DNA from 2 places in the Actinocorallia sp. B10E7 genome. Region 1 is predicted to be linked to the other one. Evidence: riboswitches for the same ligand, from Rfam matches in the RefSeq annotation. Region 1 holds a riboswitch; the other holds the start of a gene.

Region 1 (4,139 bases):
CGTCCGCGCCGAACTCGCCGGGACGGGCCAGCCCGACCAGCGCGTTGAGGTTGGCGCCGTCCACGTACACCTGGCCGCCCGCCGCGTGCACGGCGGCGCAGACCTCGGTGATCGTCTCCTCGTACACGCCGTGCGTCGAGGGGTACGTCACCATGATCACCGACAGGTCGGCGGCGTGCTTCTCGATCTTGGCGTGCAGGTCGTCCAGGGAGACGTTGCCCTCGTCGTCACACTTGACGACGACCACCTTCATCCCGGCCATCGCCGCGCTGGCCGCGTTGGTGCCGTGCGCCGAGGACGGGATCAGGCAGACGTTCCGGTGCCCCTCGCCACGCGACTCGTGGTAGGCCCGCACCGCCAGCAGCCCGGCGAGCTCGCCCTGCGACCCGGCGTTCGGCTGCACCGACACCTTCGCGTATCCGGTGATCTCCGCCAGCCAGGCCTCGAGCTCGCCGATCAGCTCGACGTAGCCGGCGGCCTGCTCGATCGGCGCGAACGGGTGGATGTCCGCGAACTCCGGCCAGGTGATCGGCTCCATCTCGGTGGTCGCGTTGAGCTTCATCGTGCAGGAGCCCAGCGGGATCATCGACCGGTCGAGCGCGATGTCCTTGTCCTGCAGGCGGCGCAGGTAGCGCAGCATCGCCGTCTCGGACCGGTGGGAGTGGAACACCGGGTGGCTGAGGAACGTGCTGGCGCGGCGCAGGCCCTCCGGCAGCGCCTCCGCCTGCCCGGCCGGGTCCGCGAGCGCGACCGCGCGGCGGAACCCGCGCTGCTCGATCGCCTCCAGCAGCGACTGCAGGTGCTCCTCGGTGGTGGTCTCGTCGAACGCCACCGCGATCGTCCGGTCGTCCACCAGGCGGATGTTGAACCCGGCCCGTCGGGCCGCCTCCACCGTGGCCGGCGCGTGGCCGGGGATCCGGATGGTGAGGGTGTCGAAGTAGTGCTCGTGGACGACCTCGAACCCCTCGACCTCCTGGGCCTTGATCGACGCGGCGAACGTCGCGGCCATCCTGTGCACCCGCCGCGCGATCCGCGTCAGGCCCTCGGGGCCGTGGTAGACGGCGTACATGGACGCCATGACGGCCAGCAGCACCTGCGCCGTGCAGATGTTGGAGGTCGCCTTCTCGCGGCGGATGTGCTGCTCGCGGGTCTGCAGCGCCAGCCGGTAGGCCTGGTTCCCGTCTGCGTCGACCGAGACCCCGACCAGCCGTCCCGGCAGCTGCCGCTCCAGGCCCTGCCGGACCGCCATGTAGCCGGCGTGCGGGCCGCCGAACCCGAAGGGCACCCCGAACCGCTGCGCCGAGCCCACGACGATGTCCGCGCCCAGCTCCCCGGGCGGGGTCAGCAGCGTCAGCGCCAGCAGGTCGGCGGCCACGACCACCTGGGCGTCGCGGGCGTGCGCCGCCTCGATCACCGGCCGCAGGTCGCGGATCTTCCCGGACGTGCCCGGGTACTGGGCCAGCACCCCGAAGATCTCCCCTTCCGGAAGGCCCTCGTCCAGATCGGCCAGGACCACCGGGATGCCCTGCGGCAGCGCCCGCGCCCGCACCACCTCGATCGTCTGGGGCAGCGCGTCGGCGTCCACCACGAACACGCCGGGCTCCTTGCGGCGGGTCGCCCGCAGCGCCAGCGCCATCGCCTCGGCCGCGGCCGTGCCCTCGTCCAGCATGGACGCGTTGGCCACCGGCGCCCCGGTCAGGTCCGAGACCACGGTCTGGAAGTTCAGCAGCGCCTCGAGCCTGCCCTGGGAGATCTCCGGCTGGTAGGGCGTGTAGGCGGTGTACCAGCCTGGGTTCTCCAGCACGTTGCGCAGGACCACGCCCGGGGTGACCGTCCCGTGGTACCCCAGGCCGATCAGCGAGGTGAGCACGGTGTTGCGGGAGGCCAGCTCCCGCAGCCTGGCCAGCGCGGCGGTCTCGCTCAGCGCGGGCGGCAGGTCCAGCGGGCGGCCGGTGCGGATCGCGGCGGGCACCGCCGCTTCGCTCAGGGCGTCGAGATCGGCGAACCCGACGGCGGCGAGCATCCTGGCCTGTTCGTCGGCGGACGGCCCGATATGACGGTCGGAGAAGTCGAACTGCGCGGTCATGGACGAGCCTCCTGGAGCGCGGAAGGGAAAAGAGAAGGATCCCGAGATCCTCGTTCCCCCTCTGTCATGGAACCTGAGAGCTTCACCCCGGCGGGGTTTTCACCTTCGGTGGAGCCGCACGGCCCGCTTTCCAGAGACGCCTCGTCCATGCGGTCCTTTTGCCTGAGAGGTTCCGGGGAGGTTGCTCCTTCGGCGCTCCGCGCCGGCTTGCGCGGAGTCTCTCCCGCACGGGGTCGACAGCACGATCAGTCTATCCGGTGGGCTGCCCCCCTCCCGCAGACGGCCCCGGCACGGGAGGATCTAGCTGTTCCGGAACCACCGGGACCCGTCGAAAGTCCCCCCGCGGCCGACATGATCACGCAGTGTCATGGACGGACTAACCTTTGGGGACTACCGGAACCAGGAGGACGGTGTAAAGCGTGACGAGCACACAGGGCGACGCGGCCCTGGAGCCCCTGCCGTCCCCCGTGCCGGGAGCGGTGGTCGAAGAACCCTCCCTGCCCGGGCGGATCCGCAACCCGAGCACCCTGTTCCGCGCCCTGGCCTGCTTGGCGGGCCTCGGCCTGCTCCTGCTGCTTCCCACTCTGGCCACCCAGACCACCACCGGCCTGGAGACCGACATCAGCCGCGGCACCGAGCAGGCGCCGCACTTCCTGCTGACCCTGGCCGGGCTCACCGCCGGCTTCGGCGTCCTGGCCGTCCCGGTCGCGTTCGCCCTGGACCGCATCCTGCGCCGGGACGTGATCCGCGTGCTGCTCGGCCTGTGCGCCGCGGTGGCCGCGCTGGCCGTGGACTTCGCCATCGAGGGCTGGGCCGCCGCGGCCGGGCCCAGCCATCTGACCGACGTCCTGGGCTTCACCAGGGCCGGCACTCCCCCGCTGCAGTCCGATCTCACCCCGGTGATCGCCTACGCCGTCGCGGTGCGCCTGGGCGGACGGCCCCGCTGGCAGCTGGCCATGTGGGGCACGCTCGCGCTGGCCGCGCTGGCCTCCCTGGTCGCCGGCTACTCCACCGCCCTGGGCATGGTCGCGACGTTCCTCATCGGGAGCCTGGTCGCCTACCTGACGCTCTACGGCCTGGGCACCCCCAATCCCCGGCCCGCCGGCACCGCCGTGGTGGAGGTGCTGCGCCGCCTCGGCTTCCATCCGCTCAGGGCGGTCCGCGCCGACGACGGCACCCTCGACCACCGCCGCTACCTGGTCGAGCTGCCGGGACAGCGGCTGGACGTCACCGTCCTGGACCGCGACCAGCAGTCCTCAGGCCTGCTCTACCGGGTCTGGCGCGGGCTGCGGCTGCGGGCCAACCAGCCCCGCCGCGCCGTGCGGTCGCTGCGCCGCTCGCTGGAACAGGAGTCGCTGGCCGCCTACGCGGCGTTCACCGCGCAGGTCCGCACCCCCCGGCTGCTGGCCACCGCCGAGGTCGGCACAGAGGCGTCTCTGCTGGCCTACGAGCACCTGGACGGCGCCCTCCTGGCCGACCTACCCGACGAGGAACTCACCGACGAGCTGATGGTCGGCCTGTGGCGGCAGCTGGAGCTGCTGCACCACCGCCGGATCGCGCACCGCAGCCTGGACAACATGGCGATCATGGTCTCCGGGGGCGAGCCCTGGCTGGTCGGCTTCAGCCGGAGCGAGACCGCGGCGAGCGACCTGCTGCTGCGCCTCGACCACGCACAGCTGCTCACCACCCTGGCGTTGCGGGTGGGCGCGGAGCGGGCGGTGCACCTGGCCTCCTCGGTCATCGGCGCCCCTGCGCTGGGCGCGATCGTCCCGCTGCTGCAGAAGGTCGCGCTCTCCCGCGGCACCCGCACGGCGCTGCGCCGCGACAAGCACCTGCTGAGCGCCCTGCGCGAGGAGATCCTCAGGTTCTGGCCCGAGACCGAGGTCGCGCCCGTCCGGCTCGAGCGCTTCCGGCCCCGCACGATCATCAGCATCGTCGCCGGGGCCGCCGGCGCCTACTTCCTGCTGTCCCAGCTGTCCGACGTCGACGTCGGACAGCTGATCACCCGGTCCGACTGGCGCTGGGCGGCGCTGGCGGCGCTGGCGTCCGGCAT
Region 2 (4,139 bases), on a different contig from region 1:
TCGTCCGGCTGAGCCGGCGCGGCTGATGGCGCGCCGGGGGCTGGCGCTGGCGGGGCTGGCGCTGTGCGGGACGAGCGGAGTGCTCCTGGCGCTGAACCGGTTCCTGGGGGACCGGGCGGTGCTGGGCGAGGGCACCTCCGACTTCATCGCCGGGCATGTGTGGTTCTGGCCGGTGGTGACGGCCCTGCTGGCCGCGACGGCGGTGCTCGGGACGTGCTGGCTGCTGGCCCAGGGGCGGGCCGTGGCGCTGCGGCGGTTCACTCTGCTGGGCGGGCGCAGGAAGGCTTTGACGAACGAGGCGGTGGCCGCGCTCACCCGGGAGGTGATGGGGCTGCCGGGAGTGCACGACGTGCGCGTCCGGTTCACCGGCACCAGGTCCAGGCCGCGGGTGATGCTGCAGATCCTCTGCCATGAGAGCGCCGACCTGGGGCTGCTGCTCACCCGGATAGGCGAGGAGTCGCTGGTGCGCTTCCGCGAGGTGATCGAGATGCCGGATCTGCATGCCGTCCTGCGGTTCCGGCTGGTCTATCAGGAGACACGTATCGCTTAAAGAGTGCTCTACCAGCATTTATCGGTTCCAAGGACGCATGACGTGGCCGTGCTTCGTACAGTTCTAAGCAAGTCGCTCCTAGTCCTTACGTAGGAGGTATCGATTAGCAGTGACAGCGGCATCCTGTCCCGTATCCCGGTCAGTGAAGGGGGTCTGCGCCCGATTGAGAAAACAGAGCTAGACCTTCTGCTCGAGACCGGCGACGCGTGACCGCGTCGCCGGTCTCATGCCTGGACGGAAGTTTTATGTGATCCTGGTCGGGTGAGTGGGGAATTCTGGCAGACCGGCCTGCTCGGCCTCTGCGCCGGACTGCTGATCTCGGTGGTGACCGCGCCCGTGGGAGTGTCCGGGGCGGTGTTCCTGCTCCCCGTCCAGTTGAGCGTGCTCGGCGTGCCCAGCCCGGCCGTCACCCCCACCAACCTGCTGTTCAACGTGGTGGCGGGCCCCGGAGCGCTGATCAGGTTCCGCAGGACGGGGCAGCTGGCCGGACCCCTGGCCCGGCTGCTGGTGGCCGGGACCGTGCCGGGCGTCGTCGTGGGAGCGGTGATCCGGGTGTTCGTCCTGCCCGGGCCCCAGGTGTTCAAGCTGCTGGTCGCGGCCTTCCTGCTGCCGCTGGGGGTGTGGCTGTGCCTGCGGACGGTGCGCCCCTCCCGACGGCCTTCCGCGACCGTCCCGTCCCGTTTCTCGGTATCACTGCTGGCCCTGGGAGTCGGGATCATCGGCGGGATCTACGGGGTCGGCGGCGGCTCCCTGCTCGGCCCGATCCTGGTGGGCCGGGGCCTGCCCGTCGCGGTGGTGGCCCCCGCCGCGCTGGCCTCCACCTTCGTCACCTCGATCGTGGGAGCCGCCGTATCCCTGCTCACCCCCGGTGACATAGCCCCCCAGTGGACCCTGGGCGTCCTGTGCGGGCTCGGCGGCCTGCTGGGCGGGTACCTGGGCGCCCGCCTCCAGCCCCGGCTCCCGGAGAAGGCGCTGAGGCTGCTGCTGGGCGGGCTCGCCGTCGCCGTCGCCCTCCTCTACCTGGCCGGATCCCCGCGCGGAGCCCTATAGTTGGGGGCGACGCCGAATGATCCCCTGCGGGAGAGTGTCCGGGCCCTGCGGGTCCGGGCCGCCGAAGGAGCAATTCCTCCCCGGAACCTCTCAGGTACCCAGGACCGCAAGGGTGGGCGGCCTCTGGAAAGAGAAGGTCCGGGAGCCTTCCGCCGAAGGTGAAAGCCCTCACGGGTGAAGCTCTCAGGCAACGCAGACAGAGGGGGAGGGCCCAGTCCGCAGGTGTACGGATGGGACGATGGGAAACGTTCTCGCCGTGTGCCGGTCACAAGGAGCCCACCCAGGTGTCTGCAAAGATCACGCCGCTGTACGAGCTGCACAAGGAACTCGGCGGCAACCTCGTCGACTTCGCCGGTTACCTCATGCCCCTGCGCTACGGGTCGGAGACGGCCGAGCACCACGCCGTGCGCACCAGCGCCGGGATCTTCGACATCTCGCACATGGGTGAGATCTTCGTTACAGGCGCGCAGGCCGCCGAGGCGCTCGACCACGCGCTGGTGGGCCTGGCCTCGGCGCTGGAGGCGGGCAGGGCCCGCTACACGATGATCGTCAACTCCGAGGGCGGGGTGCTGGACGACCTGATCGTCTACCGGCTCAGCCGGCACGGGTTCATGGTCGTGGCCAACGCCGCCAACGCCGGGGTCGTCGCCGAGGAGTTGAAGAAGCGGGCCGAGGGGTTCGAGGCCGCGGTGGACGACCAGTCCGAGAACTACGCGCTGATCGCCGTCCAGGGGCCCAGGGCGCAGGCCGTCCTGGAGCGGCTGACCGACGCCGACCTGGCCGGGCTGAAGTACTACACGCTGATCAGCGGCACGGTGGGGGGCGTGGTGTCCTTCATCGCGCGCACCGGATATACCGGAGAGGACGGGTTCGAACTCTTCATCCACTCCGAGGACGCGGTCACGCTCTGGAAGAAGATCACCGAGGCGGGGGACGGGGAACTCACCCCGTGCGGGCTGTCGGCGCGCGACACGCTCCGGCTCGAGGCGGGCATGCCGCTGTACGGGCATGAGCTGACGGCCGACCTGACCCCGTACGATGCTGGTCTCGGCCGGGTCGTACGGCTGGAGAAGGACTTCGTCGGACGCGACGCCCTCGCGGCCGTCGCCGAGAGCGGGCCGTCCCGCAGGCTCGTCGGGCTCGTCGCGCGGGGGCGGCGGGTCCCGCGCGCGGGATACGCGGTCATCGGCGACGACGGCTCGCCGTGCGGCGTCGTGACCAGCGGAGCACCGTCCCCGACCCTGGGCAAGCCCATAGCCATGGCCTACGTCGGGATCGGCAGCACGCCGGTCGCCGTCGACATCCGCGGAAAGCAAGAACCGGTCGACGTGGTCGACCTGCCCTTCTACAGGAGAACAGACAAGTGAGCGTTCCTGAGCAGCTCCGTTACACCGAGGAGCACGAATGGGTCTCGGGCCTGGACGGTGAGGACGGCATCGTGACCGTCGGGATCACCGACTACGCCGCCGACGCCCTCGGCGACATCGTGTACGTCTCGCTGCCCGAGGAGGGGCAGACGGTGACCGCCGGCGAGCCCTGCGGCGAGGCCGAGTCCACCAAGTCGGTCTCCGACATCTACTCGCCGCTCTCCGGCGAGGTCGTGGCCGTCAACCAGGCCGTCACCGAGGACCCCGGCACGATCAACGCCGACCCGTACGGAGAGGGCTGGCTGTACCGCATCCGGATCGACGACGACAACCCGGACCTGCTCGACGCCGAGGCCTACTCAAAGATCATCGAGGAAGCATGAGCACCCTTTTCCAGCACCTGTCCGACGTCGACCCCGAGGTCCACGAGGCGGTCAGGGCCGAACTGGGCCGCCAGCAGCACACCCTGGAGATGATCGCCTCGGAGAACTTCGCTCCGGTGGCGGTGCTCGAGGCGCAGGGGTCGGTCCTCACCAACAAGTATGCCGAGGGCTACCCGGGCCGCCGCTACTACGGCGGCTGCGAGTACGTCGACGTCACCGAGCAGCTGGCCATCGACCGGGCCAAGGCGCTGTTCGGGGCCGAGCACGCCAACGTCCAGCCGCACTCGGGGGCGCAGGCCAACACGGCCGTGTACTTCGCGCTGCTCGACCACGGCGACACCATCCTCGGCCTCGACCTGGCGCACGGCGGGCACCTGACCCACGGCATGCGGCTGAACTACTCGGGCAAGTTCCTGAACGTGGTGCCCTACCACGTCCGGGAGTCCGACGGCCTGGTCGACATGGACGAGGTCGCGGCGCTGGCCGCCGAGCACCGGCCCAAGATGATCGTCGCCGGCTGGTCGGCCTACCCGCGCCAGTTGGACTTCGCCCGGTTCCGCGAGATCGCCGACTCCGTCGGCGCGCTGCTGTTCGTCGACATGGCGCACTTCGCCGGCCTGGTGGCGGCGGGGCTGCACCCGTCCCCGGTGCCGTACGCCGACATCGTCACGACCACCACGCACAAGACCCTGGGCGGTCCTCGCGGCGGCCTGATCCTGGCCAGGGAGGAGCTCGGCAAGAAGATCAACTCCGCGGTCTTCCCGGGCATGCAGGGCGGTCCGCTGGAGC

What was found. Region 1 has a riboswitch for glycine ahead of gcvP (aminomethyl-transferring glycine dehydrogenase). Riboswitches for the same ligand answer to the same signal wherever they lie in the genome.
Region 2: linked by a shared signal. The riboswitch ahead of gcvT (glycine cleavage system aminomethyltransferase GcvT) and the one ahead of gcvP (aminomethyl-transferring glycine dehydrogenase) in region 1 are both predicted to bind glycine.

Annotation. Positions count from the first base shown of each region.
Region 1 is NZ_JBDPLZ010000003.1:299,954-304,092, reverse strand. It holds gene gcvP (aminomethyl-transferring glycine dehydrogenase) at 1-2,086, opposite strand, end outside; glycine riboswitch at 2,227-2,322, opposite strand; gene ABGB12_RS11205 (lysylphosphatidylglycerol synthase transmembrane domain-containing protein) at 2,506-4,139, shown strand, end outside.
Region 2 is NZ_JBDPLZ010000007.1:57,593-61,731, reverse strand. It holds gene ABGB12_RS24055 (DUF6286 domain-containing protein) at 1-26, shown strand, start outside; gene ABGB12_RS24050 (hypothetical protein) at 26-550, shown strand; gene ABGB12_RS24045 (sulfite exporter TauE/SafE family protein) at 812-1,600, shown strand; glycine riboswitch at 1,618-1,717, shown strand; gene gcvT (glycine cleavage system aminomethyltransferase GcvT) at 1,831-2,967, shown strand; gene gcvH (glycine cleavage system protein GcvH) at 2,964-3,350, shown strand; gene glyA (serine hydroxymethyltransferase) at 3,347-4,139, shown strand, end outside.